3 regions of the Halalkalibacterium halodurans genome follow, and region 1 is predicted to be linked to each of the others. Evidence: riboswitches for the same ligand, from Rfam matches in the RefSeq annotation. Region 1 holds a riboswitch; each other region holds the start of a gene.

Region 1 (4,217 bases):
CGTCAAGGAACTACAAGAAAAAGGACTGCTCACGTGCAGTGAAGGTGCTCTTGTCGTGCCATTAGAGGATGCTGACTTGCCTCCATGTTTGATCGTGAAATCGGACGGAACCTCCATTTATGCGACAAGGGATTTAGCGACGGCGATCTATCGTCATCACGTGCAAAAAGGGGAAAAATTGTTGTACGTCGTCGGAGGGGAACAGACGCTTCACTTCAAGCAAGTGTTCCACGTGCTAAAGAAAATGGGCTATAAATGGGCGGATCAGTGTGAGCACATTTCGTTCGGATTACTCAGGTTGGATGGGAAGAAGATGTCAACGCGAAGAGGTCGGGTGGTGATGCTAGAAGATGTACTGAATGACGTTGTCGCCCATGCGAAGGCAAAAATAAAGGAAAAGCACCCAAACCATCCACATTTACACGAGGTGGCAGAAGCAGTAGGTGTTGGTGCTGTCATTTTCGGCGATTTAAAGCAAGATCGCCGGCTAGATGTGAACTTTCGCTTAGAGGACGCGTTGAGCTTTGAAGGGGAGACAGGTCCTTACGTTCAGTATACGTACGCGAGAATCCAGAGCATTCTTCGGAGAGGGGATAAGCTAAATGATAGCCGTCACATGGACTGGCAGCATGTGACGAACGATGAAGGGTGGAGTTTGTTAAAAGTGCTTATTCACTATCCGAATGTGCTCATTAAGGCGACCGAGGCAAGAGAGCCGCATCAGCTCGCCCGTTATGTCCTTACCGTCAGTAAAAAATTCAATCAATTCTACCACAAATACGTCATTCTCGCAGATGATGAAACGGTGAGGCAGGCAAGGCTTATTCTAGCTGAAAGGACTGGCGAAGTCATCGCAGATGCTATGGCTGTCCTGGGGGTGAAAACACCGGAAGAATTATAATGACAACGAGGTGGCACAAGTAGAGCCACCTCAACGTGTATTTGTCTACATAGGCGACGAGCTCACTCCAATGACAAAAGGCTCTTTAAATACTTTGCAACCTCTAACATGCCGTACTGTCCTACCCGTTGCTCTGCCTCCGAATTGTAATTTGTGTTCGTGTTAATGTCATACGTGTAAAGTGTTCCGTCTTTATCGCGGATGCATTCAATGCCGGCAACCTGAATGTCGTTCGCTTTCAGCACTTGTTCATATTTTTCAATGACTGGGTCATGGAAATCTTTGCAAATTTGAAATTTGGACGTGGGTTCTTCCCCTACTGGGCAAAATTTGCTTTCGATTGAGCACGTATCGGCTGGGCATAGCTCAAATCCTTCCGATGTATCGACACGAACAGCATATAGAAATGCGCCGCCGACAAATTCACAGCGTGTAATGTAAGGTTCAGCTGCTTGAATGTATTGCTGAAGAAGGGTGATGCCATCGACCGGCTCTTCAAATTCATCACTTTCTACATACTCTTTTAAAGCTGAAATGTGTTGGAATAGTTGGACGCCAAGCCCCTTGCCTGCACGATTATGCTTCGTAATAAAGGCTTGTCCTTCAAAGGAGGCTGCCGCATCAAGTAGCTCTTTCTTTCCTACAGCTACAATCGTTTTCGGAGTGGTGATCCCGAACGTTTCTAGCGCCATATATTGATTCACTTTACTTACTTCTAGCTGCAAAGCGCGAGAACCGTTAATGACCGTCCGCCCATGGCGCTCAAGCCAAGCGAGGACAGCGCCGGCTAACTCAGGAGCGTAACGGTGTCCGCGCGTATGGGAGGAGGCGCTCATTCGATTATAGAACACACCTTCTGGCGGTGCTTCATGAAGTTTGATTGAACCTGAACGAAGATGCCAATCCTCATAAGGAAGTCCAAGCTCCTCAAGTCGTTTAAATAGGTGAACCGTCCATTCATCGTTTTCGTGGATTACGTAAATTTTTTTCATGTACAACGCCTCCTCATTCCAAGTTGTTCTTTTTTTGTCTTGCTGTTTTCGGTACAATAACAAGTAATCTTTCCGACAGATAAGGTGTTAAAACAAGAAAAAACACCTCTTCGATAAGAAGACGTGCGATCCGTTCGCTTCTTATCTTTCAGAACATCATGTTCTGCTGGAATTGGCACCTTCTTTAAAAAAAGAGGTTGCCGGGCTTCATAGGGCCAGTCCCTCCACCACTCTGGATAAGAAAATATGAAGTTTAAGTAATCATATCAGAATGATGGGAATAAAGCAATCCATATGAACGAAAAAAATGGAGGGGAATAGATTGACAGATAAACAAGCGATACGGGAACAAATGTGGCAGGAAATGACCGAAAAAAAGGTTGGCCGTTTCCCGTTTCCGTTAAAAGGACGTATTCCGAACTTCAAAGGGGCAGAGCAGGCTACCCGCCATTTAATCCAGCTTGAGGCGTATAAGCAAGCAAAAGTCGTTAAAGTAAATCCTGACTCACCTCAGCTACCGTTACGAGCGCAAGTGTTAATGGACGGGAAAACGTTGCTCGTCCCAACGCCAAGACTGAAAGATGGTTTTATCCTCGTAAAGCCAGAGTGGGTGCCAGAAGGAGAGGAGCGTAAAGCGGTGAGCCTTCGCAACATTCTCTCCTATGGAAAAGTGATTTCATTAACAGAGATGCCAGAAATTGATCTGATCGTAATGGGGTCGGTCGCGGTCGATCGCTCGGGAAGACGGATCGGCAAAGGGGAGGGCTATGCTGATCGGGAGTATGCGATCATACGTGAGCTCGGTAATCGTCCGGTCCCTGTCGTGACCACTGTTCATCAGGTACAGCTTGTGGACGTGGAATTACCTCGGGATGCTTACGATGTAACCGTTGACTGGATTGCCACAACGGAAGGACTTATGCAGTCAGTAGGAGCGATTGAAAAGCCGACCGGAATTGTATGGTCAGAGGTTACCGAGGAGGAACTCGAAGCAATGCCAGTGCTGCGCGAAATACGCGAACTGACAAAGAAGCAATAAATAGAAAGGGAGGGTTAACATGGAAATTGAAGACATCTATGGAGACTTGCCAACGATAGAAACTGAACGATTACGACTGCGGAAGTTCCATAAAGATGATGCGGCGGCCATTTACGACTATGCGTCCAATGAACAGGTGACCAAATACGTCCTTTGGGAAACGCACCAAAGCATCAAAGATAGCGAAGCGTTTTTAGCGTTTGCCTTAAACAAATACGATGAAAGAGATGTCTCTCCGTGGGCCATTGAGCTGAAAAGAAACGAGCGAATGATCGGAACGGTCGATTTTGTTTGGTGGAAGCCAAAAGACAAAACGGCAGAGCTAGGCTATGTCTTATCGGAACCATATTGGGGTGAAGGAATTATGACTGAAGCGGTGAACGCCTTAGTCGAATTTGGCTTCAATAATATGGAGCTCGAACGAATCCAAGCAAAATGCTTTGCCGAAAATATTTCGTCCGCAAGAGTGATGGAAAAGGCGGGGTTGATCTATGAGGGTACCCATCGCCGCGCCATCTATGTCAAAGGGGCGCATCGAGATTTCAAGGTTTATGCGATCATACGTGAAGATTATGAGCAGAAACATCAGCCATTGGTTCGTACTAGATCCTAGTTTTATAGTTGTTCATCGCAGCTCGCCATTTGGCGGGCTTTTTCAATATAATGAAGGAGAAGGGGTGTTACTGTCTACGGTCTCAACTGGTGAACTGGTTGTCCTTGTTTATTTAGCCTCAACTCTTTCTTCGTGTGCGGTCACGCTTTCGGCTGTTAAGAAGGAGATGGGTGCGTCGTTTGCGGTTCAATTAAGCATGAAACAGATCATCACCTCCTTGATTTCTGGGCTGCTACTATTAGCCGGTTATCGATTCTTTTTCTAACGGCATGCTTTGCTGGTCAAAAAATAGGATCGATTATTGTAAAGCCTTACTCATAGATGACAGCAGGATTTGCCAACACTGTTTCTTTCATAATCCGTCTCTATTCACCATTTCACAAAAGGCTTGATAGGCATAGCTTGTATGTTTCTCCTTTCTTCGTAAAAGCGCAGTCGTCATGTAACGATATTTTTCAGGGATTGGAAAAGCGTAAAGATCTTCGTAGGCGCCTTTTAATACGGACCGAGGGAGGAGGGTAGCCGCTAAGCCAGATTTGACACTACTTAATAATATTTCAAGTGAGTGAATCTCAAGATAGTTCTCAAGTGATCCTCCCTCATCTTGCAACCATTCCTCCAACCTTTTTCGAAATGGACACCCAGATGAAGAAACGACCCATTTCCGATCAA
Region 2 (4,217 bases), 1.8 Mb from region 1:
CCCCTGTTTGCGGATTATCTGTTTTCTTCGTATCAGTCGTATCGTTTTTGTTGCTGTCTTTAGTAGATGTTCCGTTTTCTTCCTGTTTTTCGTCATTTGTGCTTGCTACATTTACTTCTTGGATACTGCTCGTATCAAAGGAAAGACGAATCGTATAATCATGGTCATAGTCGATATCTTCCACCGTCACGTGAATCTTTGACTCTAACGGAGTTGATAGATCTGAAATTGGAAATTCAACGACCCGCTTATCCGCTGCTTCGTCCGTACTGACAACCGTTACATCACGGAAGCCACCATTGCTCGGCACTTTAAATTCTGTTACCCATGAACTATGGTTAATCGTCATTTGCATGGTCATGTTGCCACCGTTAACCGTCAAGCGCGCAGGTTTTTCCCAATAATCATTCGCCATTGAAGCCGAATCGTTATCGGCATGCAGAACCGTATATTGGATTGTGTATGTACCATCCGCCAGATTCTGCGCATGGGCACCGCTCGAAAGTAGTGTCCATGAAATAAAGCTAGTAACTAAAAAAACGGATAAAAACCATTGAAACCTTGATAAAATCCCCTTCATTGCCTTTCTCCTTTCAATCAATGAAAAAATAATTGATGAAATTGATTATTATTCTCACTCAATCGCAAAAAAATAAAACGATCGGTGTCGAACACAGGTGATAAATAAGTGAACATGATAATCATTCTCACCTGATACTTTAAAAAAAGCGCCCTTCCCCATATTTTATTGTTTAAATCCTTTGATATCATCACCCCCATGGCAACGATCACCTTTATGTGTCATGTTTTGGTACGAATTAATAGTAGCTCACAATGATAATCATTGTCAATTAGGAAGTGCGTTTTTTTCTTTCTTTTTACACAGTTTTTGATCGATTTGAAGAAAACTAGTGTTCACAATTGCTTTCCTTCCCTTCTTCATAAAAGAAAAAAGATGACTCCACTCATCATGAAGTCATCTTCTCCCCTACGCTTGTTGGCGTAAAATTTCAGCTTTATCTGTTTGCTCCCACGGCAACTCAACATCGGTTCGCCCAAAGTGACCGTATGCCGCTGTTTGTTTGTAGATTGGACGACGAAGATCTAACATTTTAATAATCCCCGCTGGGCGAAGGTCAAAGTGTTCCCGTACAAGCTCTACTAAACGTGCCTCTGACACTTGACCAGTTCCAAATGTATCAATCGAAATCGACACTGGCTTGGCAACCCCGATCGCATAAGCTAACTGGACTTCACACTTGTCAGCTAAACCAGCGGCTACAATATTTTTTGCTACATATCGAGCCGCATATGCTCCAGAACGGTCGACTTTCGTTGGGTCCTTTCCAGAAAACGCACCACCGCCGTGACGAGCATATCCACCATACGTATCAACGATAATTTTACGTCCCGTTAAACCAGCATCTCCCTGAGGGCCACCGATCACAAACCGGCCTGTTGGGTTAATAAAGTATTTCGTTTCTTCATCGATCAGCTCTTCTGGGACAACCGAACGAATGACATGCTGTTTTAGGTCGCTTTCAATTTGCTCCAGCGTCACTTCCGGATGGTGTTGTGTTGAAATCACAATGGTATCAATGCGAACAGGCTGATCGTTTTCATCGTACTCAACTGTGACTTGCGTTTTTCCGTCTGGACGTAAGTATGGAAGGATTTCATCTTTCCGTGCCTCTGATAAACGGCGAGCTAGTTTATGACTTAAAGAAATAGGTAGTGGCATGAGTTCAGGCGTTTCATTGTTCGCATAACCGAACATCAACCCTTGATCACCTGCGCCAATCGCTTCAATCTCAGCATCGGTCATTTGACCTTCACGGGCTTCAAGCGCTTGGTTAACACCTTGAGCAATATCTGGTGATTGTTCATCGATTGACGTTAACACCGCGCACGTCTCCGAATCAAAGCCATATTTTGCACGAGTGTATCCTATATTTCTAATGGTGTCACGTACGACTTTAGGAATATCGACGTATGTGCTCGTCGTAATTTCTCCAGCAACGAGAACCAAACCAGTCGTAACAGATGTTTCACATGCCACACGAGCGTTCGGATCTTCCTTTAAAATTTCGTCAAGAATGGAATCAGAAATTTGGTCACAAATTTTATCAGGATGTCCTTCTGTAACAGACTCTGATGTAAATAAGCGACGACTTCTTGTATCTGCCATTTACGAATATCCTCCCTTAAGCACACCCTTACCAACGGCAGGCTGCGCAAAACATGATACGGCACTCATTCTCCACAGCACACTTGCAAAAGTATAAAAATGAGGAAAACCCTTTTCCATTATGAGGAAAAGGGTTAATTAACATACCTTTCGCCTCTTATCTTTCAAGGCAACGCCTTGCAGGTTAGCACCTTTTCACCTTTGTTTAACAGGTGTTGGTTGCTGGGGTTTCTTCGGGCCTGTCCCTCCACCAACTCTGGATAAGAGTATCCGTTCGCGACATATCATAACGTAGATTGGGCACTGTGTCAATATGGTAATCATTGTTTATTAAAATGTTCATTCTTTTGTCTTGTTATTCATGACGAAAAAATGGTCAACTATTCTTTTCGAGTTTGCTGTGAATTTTCTTCTTCTGAATGGAGACGGTCCTCACGACTCTTATGCTCTTCCATCTCTTGCCGGATTTCTTCTCGCATTTGCAGTCGTAATAATTCATTTGCATTATCCCTCGGTTTTACTTGGCTGTACACCCCGCTAGCAGTTAACCCGATGATTAGTGCAATAATGACCTGCTCTCCCCATTCTTTCGGCAAAAACCAAAGAACCGAAGCAATTGCAACAGCAAGCAGCGAACGATAATTTTTATCCATATTCACCGCATTGCCGACGACGGTCACAAGGGCTGCCACCACCGCGGCTATTGTTGCAATGTCGAGAATAAATACATCCTGCATGCTAAAAGCCTCCTTAAGCCGATGCTTCTGTATCGTATGCATCTCTCACTTAAAGGGGAACCTTTTAGGAAAACTTAGCTAAAGCTAAGCCTTAATGGCAGAACATTACTTCCCTTAAGATGTATAGCTAATTTTATTTAAAAAGTGTCACATTTATCATTTTTTAATAATAGTATAGACTATTAATTTAAATGTGTTATACTAAATAAAAATCATGACATTCTTTTTAGGAAGAGGGGTCTGCTTGCATGAATACGATATCAACTACAACACGTCTTGAACAATTGCTGGGCGACCAGCACGTCTTAAAAAATGCACCAGCTTCTACTTTAGTGGAGAAATCATTGCTTCGTGGCGAAGGAAGGCTGACTGATACTGGTGCGTTAACAGTAGCTACAGGGGCTTATACAGGACGCTCACCAAAAGATAAATTTATCGTGGATGAGACTTCTGTCCATGAAAAAATCGAATGGGGACAAGTCAACCAAGCCATTGAAAAGGAAACGTTTCTACATTTATACGAAAAAGTTCTTACGTACTTAGCTGATAAAGATGAATTGTTTGAATTTCGCGGTTTTGCAGGGGCTGACAAGACGTATCGTCTTCCCCTTCAAGTCGTAAACGAATTTGCATGGCACAATTTATTCGCTCAACAGCTGTTCATTCAGCCAACAACTGAAGAGTTAACGCAACATACACCTGAGTTTACAATCGTCTCAGCGCCAGGTTTTAAAGCTGATCCGTCGGTAGATGGCACACGATCGGAAGCATTTGTGATCATCTCGTTTGAAGAGCGTATCGTCCTCATTGGTGGAACGGAATACGCAGGAGAAATGAAAAAGTCGATTTTTTCTGTTATGAACTACCTCCTTCCAAAGCAAGATGTCTTATCGATGCATTGTTCAGCCAATGTTGGGGTAGAAGGTGATGTCGCTCTATTTTTCGGGTTGTCGGGTACAGGAAAAACAACCCTATCAGCTGATCCAAACCGCAAACTCATCGGTGATGATGAGCATGGCTGGTCGGAGCGTGGCGTTTTTAACATTGAAGGCGGCTGCTACGCCAAATGTGTTAACCTATCCTACGAAAAAGAACCGCAAATTTGGAATGCGATCCGCTTTGGCTCCGTTCTTGAAAATGTCATCGTTGACGAAAAAACAGGGCTACCGGATTACAACGATACATCGTTAACCGAAAATACACGGGCAGCTTATTCTCTTGAAGCGATTCCAAACAGTGTGATCCCAAGCGTCGCAGGTCATCCGAACACGATTATTTTTTTGACGGCTGAT
Region 3 (4,217 bases), 510 kb from region 1:
GTTGATGCGACCCTTGTTCGTGGCCTTGATTATTACAATCATACAGCCTTTGAAGTGATGGTGGATGGGGAAGCCTTTGGTGCGATTACGACCCTTTGTGGTGGTGGTCGTTACAACGGATTAGTCGAGGAGATCGGTGGACCGGAAACACCAGGAATTGGGTTCGCCCTTTCGATCGAACGGGCGATTATGGCGTTGGAGGCTCAACAGGCTAAACCTGCCCACAACCAAGCGATTGATTGCTATGTTGTCACGCTAGGGGAAGCGGCCAAAGATAAAGGGGTCGAACTCGTCTATCAACTAAGAAATGCTGGCATTTCCGCAGAGAAAGATTATTTAGACCGGAAAATGAAAGGGCAACTAAAGGCGGCAGATCGCCTTCACGCGAAATGGACCGTTATTTTAGGCGAGGATGAGCTGGCGGTAGGTAAAGTCAATGTGAAAAATATGGAAACAGGAGAGCAGACAGATGTCGCGCTAACTGATTTAGTCTCACATATGAAACAACAAGTCGAAGGAGGAAACGAATCATGATCGGACGTACGCATCATTGCGGACAACTATCAGAGGAGCAAGTGAACGAGCGAGTTCAATTAAAAGGATGGGTGCAACGAAGAAGAGATTTAGGGCAGGTCATTTTTGTTGATTTACGGGACCGCTCGGGTGTCGTTCAGCTCGTGTTCAACAGCGATATTTCACAGGAGGCACTTGAGACAGCAGAGAAGGTGCGCAATGAGTACGTCCTTGATGTGGAAGGAGTTGTCTTAAAAAGGGACCCAAGTACAGTCAATGACAAAATTGCGACAGGAACCATCGAGGTTCATGTAGAGCGCCTGACAATTTTAAATAAAGCGAAATCACTCCCGTTTCAAATTGAAGCGAACACGGACGCGTCAGAAGACATTCGCTTAAAGTATCGTTACTTGGATCTTCGTCGTCCAGACATGCAGGAGACGATGAAGCTCCGTCATCAAACAACAAAGCTTATTCGCGATTTTCTTGATGGACAGGAGTTTTTTGAAATTGAAACACCCATGTTGACGAAAAGTACACCGGAAGGCGCTCGCGACTATTTAGTGCCGAGTCGGGTCCATCACGGGGAATTTTACGCATTGCCCCAATCACCGCAAATTTTTAAGCAACTTCTTATGGTTTCAGGGTTTGAGCGTTATTATCAAATTGTTCGCTGCTTCCGTGATGAGGATTTACGGGCTGATCGCCAGCCAGAGTTTACTCAAATCGATATTGAGACGTCCTTTATGGATAAAGAAGATTTGCTTACGATGACGGAAAACATGATGGCAAAAATCATGAAAGAAGTAAAAGGGCTCGACGTCGCTTTGCCGTTCCCACGAATGACGTATGACGATGCGATGAACCGATATGGCTCAGATAAGCCAGACACTCGTTTTGAAATGGAACTCATTGAACTGTCTGACATTGTGAAAGATAGTGACTTTAAAGTATTCTCAAGTGCTATCAAGAGTGGCGGAATTGTTAAAGGCCTAAACTTGAAAGGCGGAGCAGGAAGCCTGTCCCGTAAAGAGATCGACGGGCTTGCCGAGTTTGTCAAACCATACGGCGCGAAAGGGTTAGCTTGGTTGAAGGTAGAAGAAGATGAGCTGAAAGGCCCGATTGCGAAGTTCTTTGCAGGAGAGACTGGTGCTGAGTTACAGCAAGCGATGGGGGCAGAGGATGGAGACTTGCTGTTCTTTGCTGCTGACAAAAAGGAAGTCGTCTTCGATAGCCTTGGTGCTCTTCGCTTAAAGCTAGGTAAAGATTTCAACTTGATCGACGAGTCGAAATTTAACTTCCTATGGGTTGTGGACTTTCCACTTGTTGAATACGATGAAGAGGCGAAGCGATTCGTCGCCCTCCACCATCCGTTTACAAGTCCGAAGCAAGAAGATTTAACGAAGCTTGAAACAGATCCAGCGAGCGTTCGCGCCGATGCCTATGACCTTGTGTTAAACGGTTATGAGCTTGGAGGTGGAAGCCAAAGGATTTATCAGCGCCCGGTTCAGGAGAAAATGTTTGCGGCTCTAGGCTTCACAGAAGAGGGTGCCCAAAAAGAATTTGGCTTTTTGCTTGAAGCGTTTGAATATGGGACCCCGCCACATGGAGGAATTGCTCTTGGGCTTGACCGACTCGTCATGCTTTTAGCTGGTCGCTCGAACCTTCGTGATACTATTGCGTTTCCGAAAACAGCAAGCGCAAGTTGTTTGTTAACAGAAGCGCCAGGAGAAGTTAGTCTAGAACAACTGCTCGATTTAAATTTATCAATTATTGGTCATAAGCCAGATAAAGTAAACGTGTGATCAAAATCTTTTCATTGACAGGCGGATATTTCCTGCTTATAATGGCAATCAAGATCAAGTGAAAAGTGATAATAAAAAGACTTATCGAGAGAGGCAGAGGGACTGACCCGATGATGCCCGGCAACCCGTTTGTTAGCCAAGCAAACGAAGGTGCTAATTTCAGCAGAATGATTTCATTCTGGAAGATAAGCGAAGGCGAAAACCTTTCCTTATCGGAAAGGTTTTTTTGTTAGAGAGCCAAGTTTTTATAAAAATGGGCTCTACAATAAATGTTGGGGTTTTTGCACAAAAGAGGGCAAAAAAAATGCACGCAGGCTCCTTTATCCATTATCCTTGAATTGCCGAGAAACAAAGAAAGGATAGGAGCTGCGTGTACGATGAATTTTACCATGGATTTGCCCGGATTAAAAGGTGTGAAGGTCACAAAGATGGAGGAACGAGAGGACTTTATCGCGCTCCATGTAGAAATGCCGCGAACGCCTCATCGTTGCCCATCCTGCGGGGAGAGAACCGAGAGAATCCATGATTACCGCATCCAAAAAGTTCAACATCTCAAGCTCTTTGAACGGTGGGTGTATCTATTCTATCGAAAGCGCCGGTACGCGTGCAGATGCGGGAAGCGGTTTGCGGAGAAAGCCTGTTTTGTAGAGCGATATCAGCGTCAGACAGTAGAATGGAATCAAGCGTTTCGCTTACGGCTCATTCAAGGGAAGAACTTTACGGACACAGCGAATCAATTCCAAACGTCCGTGACAACTGCCATGCGCCGGTTTGATCAATTGGCGGCCCCCCTCGTGAAGAAGGTGGATCACCTTCCTCCTCGGATTGCGATTGATGATTACAAAGGGGATACGAATGCGGGGAAATATCAAGTGATCATTGCGGATGCAGATACACGGAAGCCACTGGATATCTTACCGGATCGTAAAGCCGATACGCTTAAACGATATCTTCAAGAGAAGGGTCATCATGTGAAAACAGTCGTGATGGATCTCAGTTATACCTTCAAGTCGGCTGTTCAAAAGGCCTTAGGCCACCCGCTCATCATTGGGGATCCGTTCCATTTCTGTCGTTACATCTACTGGGCTCTGGAAGGGGTTCGCCGCCGAGTGCAAAAAGCGTTCCATCCGTATCATCGAAAACGATGTAAACGGATCAAACATCTGTTTCAGAAAGAGAGAGAAGGACTGGATGATAAGCAAAAGAAGAAGGTGGAGCGGTACTTAGAGCTATCCCCTGATTTAAGGGAAGCGTATGAGCTAAAAGAACATTTTCGTCAGTGGTATCAAGAAGCGAAGATGCAAGGAAGGGAAGGACGAATGAGCGAGGTGAAACAAGGTCTCTACGCCTTTTACCGAAGAGTGGAGGCGAGCCCGTTAAAGGAGTTCCACCGAGCCATTCAGACGCTGAAGAACTGGCAGACCGAGATCTTGAATAGCCTCGCGTTTGGCTTAAACAATGGTTTTATTGAAGGACTGAATAATCAAACGAAGGTGATTAAGAGAAATGCCTTTGGTTTTCGGCGTTATGATCGCTTGCGAAACCGTATTCTCTTGCATCATCAATTCAAACATCAGACATTCGGGGTAGGATAAGAGGGGCTCGCCCTCCTATGCCACCCCAACATTTGACTAAGAACCTAAAAATGAGGAGAGGGCATACGAAAGGGGAAATAATCAGATGATTAAAGTTGGTGTGATCGGATTTGGCACCGTTGGGCAAGGTGTTGTCGAGAGTCTAGTTCAATTGGAGCGAGGATTAAGGAAAGAAGTTACTCTCGAAATGTTGCTTGTGACCAATCGGAGAAAGCATGAACATAGTGAACAGTACGCCCTTGTAACAGACGATTGGAAGACATTTGCTGCTCGTCATTATGATGTGGTATTTGAGGCGGCTGGT

What was found. A riboswitch is a leader RNA that binds a small molecule or an ion and turns the genes downstream of it on or off. The one in region 1 is predicted to bind S-adenosylmethionine.
Region 2: another riboswitch for S-adenosylmethionine. It lies ahead of metK (methionine adenosyltransferase); the one in region 1 lies ahead of FED51_RS04445 (ATP-grasp domain-containing protein).
Region 3: another riboswitch for S-adenosylmethionine. It lies ahead of FED51_RS06920 (ISL3-like element IS651 family transposase); the one in region 1 lies ahead of FED51_RS04445 (ATP-grasp domain-containing protein).

The regions. Positions count from the first base shown of each region.
Region 1 is NZ_CP040441.1:919,100-923,316, forward strand. It holds gene argS (arginine--tRNA ligase) at 1-901, shown strand, start outside; gene FED51_RS04445 (ATP-grasp domain-containing protein) at 964-1,893, opposite strand; SAM riboswitch class I at 2,032-2,136, opposite strand; gene FED51_RS04450 (5-formyltetrahydrofolate cyclo-ligase) at 2,216-2,932, shown strand; gene FED51_RS04455 (GNAT family N-acetyltransferase) at 2,952-3,545, shown strand; gene FED51_RS04460 (hypothetical protein) at 3,610-3,810, shown strand; gene FED51_RS04465 (LysR substrate-binding domain-containing protein) at 3,898-4,217, opposite strand, start outside.
Region 2 is NZ_CP040441.1:3,440,130-3,444,346, forward strand. It holds gene isdC (heme uptake protein IsdC) at 1-580, opposite strand, end outside; gene metK (methionine adenosyltransferase) at 989-2,188, opposite strand; SAM riboswitch class I at 2,343-2,455, opposite strand; gene FED51_RS16750 (hypothetical protein) at 2,569-2,925, opposite strand; gene pckA (phosphoenolpyruvate carboxykinase (ATP)) at 3,174-4,217, shown strand, end outside.
Region 3 is NZ_CP040441.1:1,431,071-1,435,287, forward strand. It holds gene hisS (histidine--tRNA ligase) at 1-534, shown strand, start outside; gene aspS (aspartate--tRNA ligase) at 531-2,318, shown strand; SAM riboswitch class I at 2,397-2,510, shown strand; gene FED51_RS06920 (ISL3-like element IS651 family transposase) at 2,696-3,913, shown strand; gene FED51_RS06925 (homoserine dehydrogenase) at 3,999-4,217, shown strand, end outside.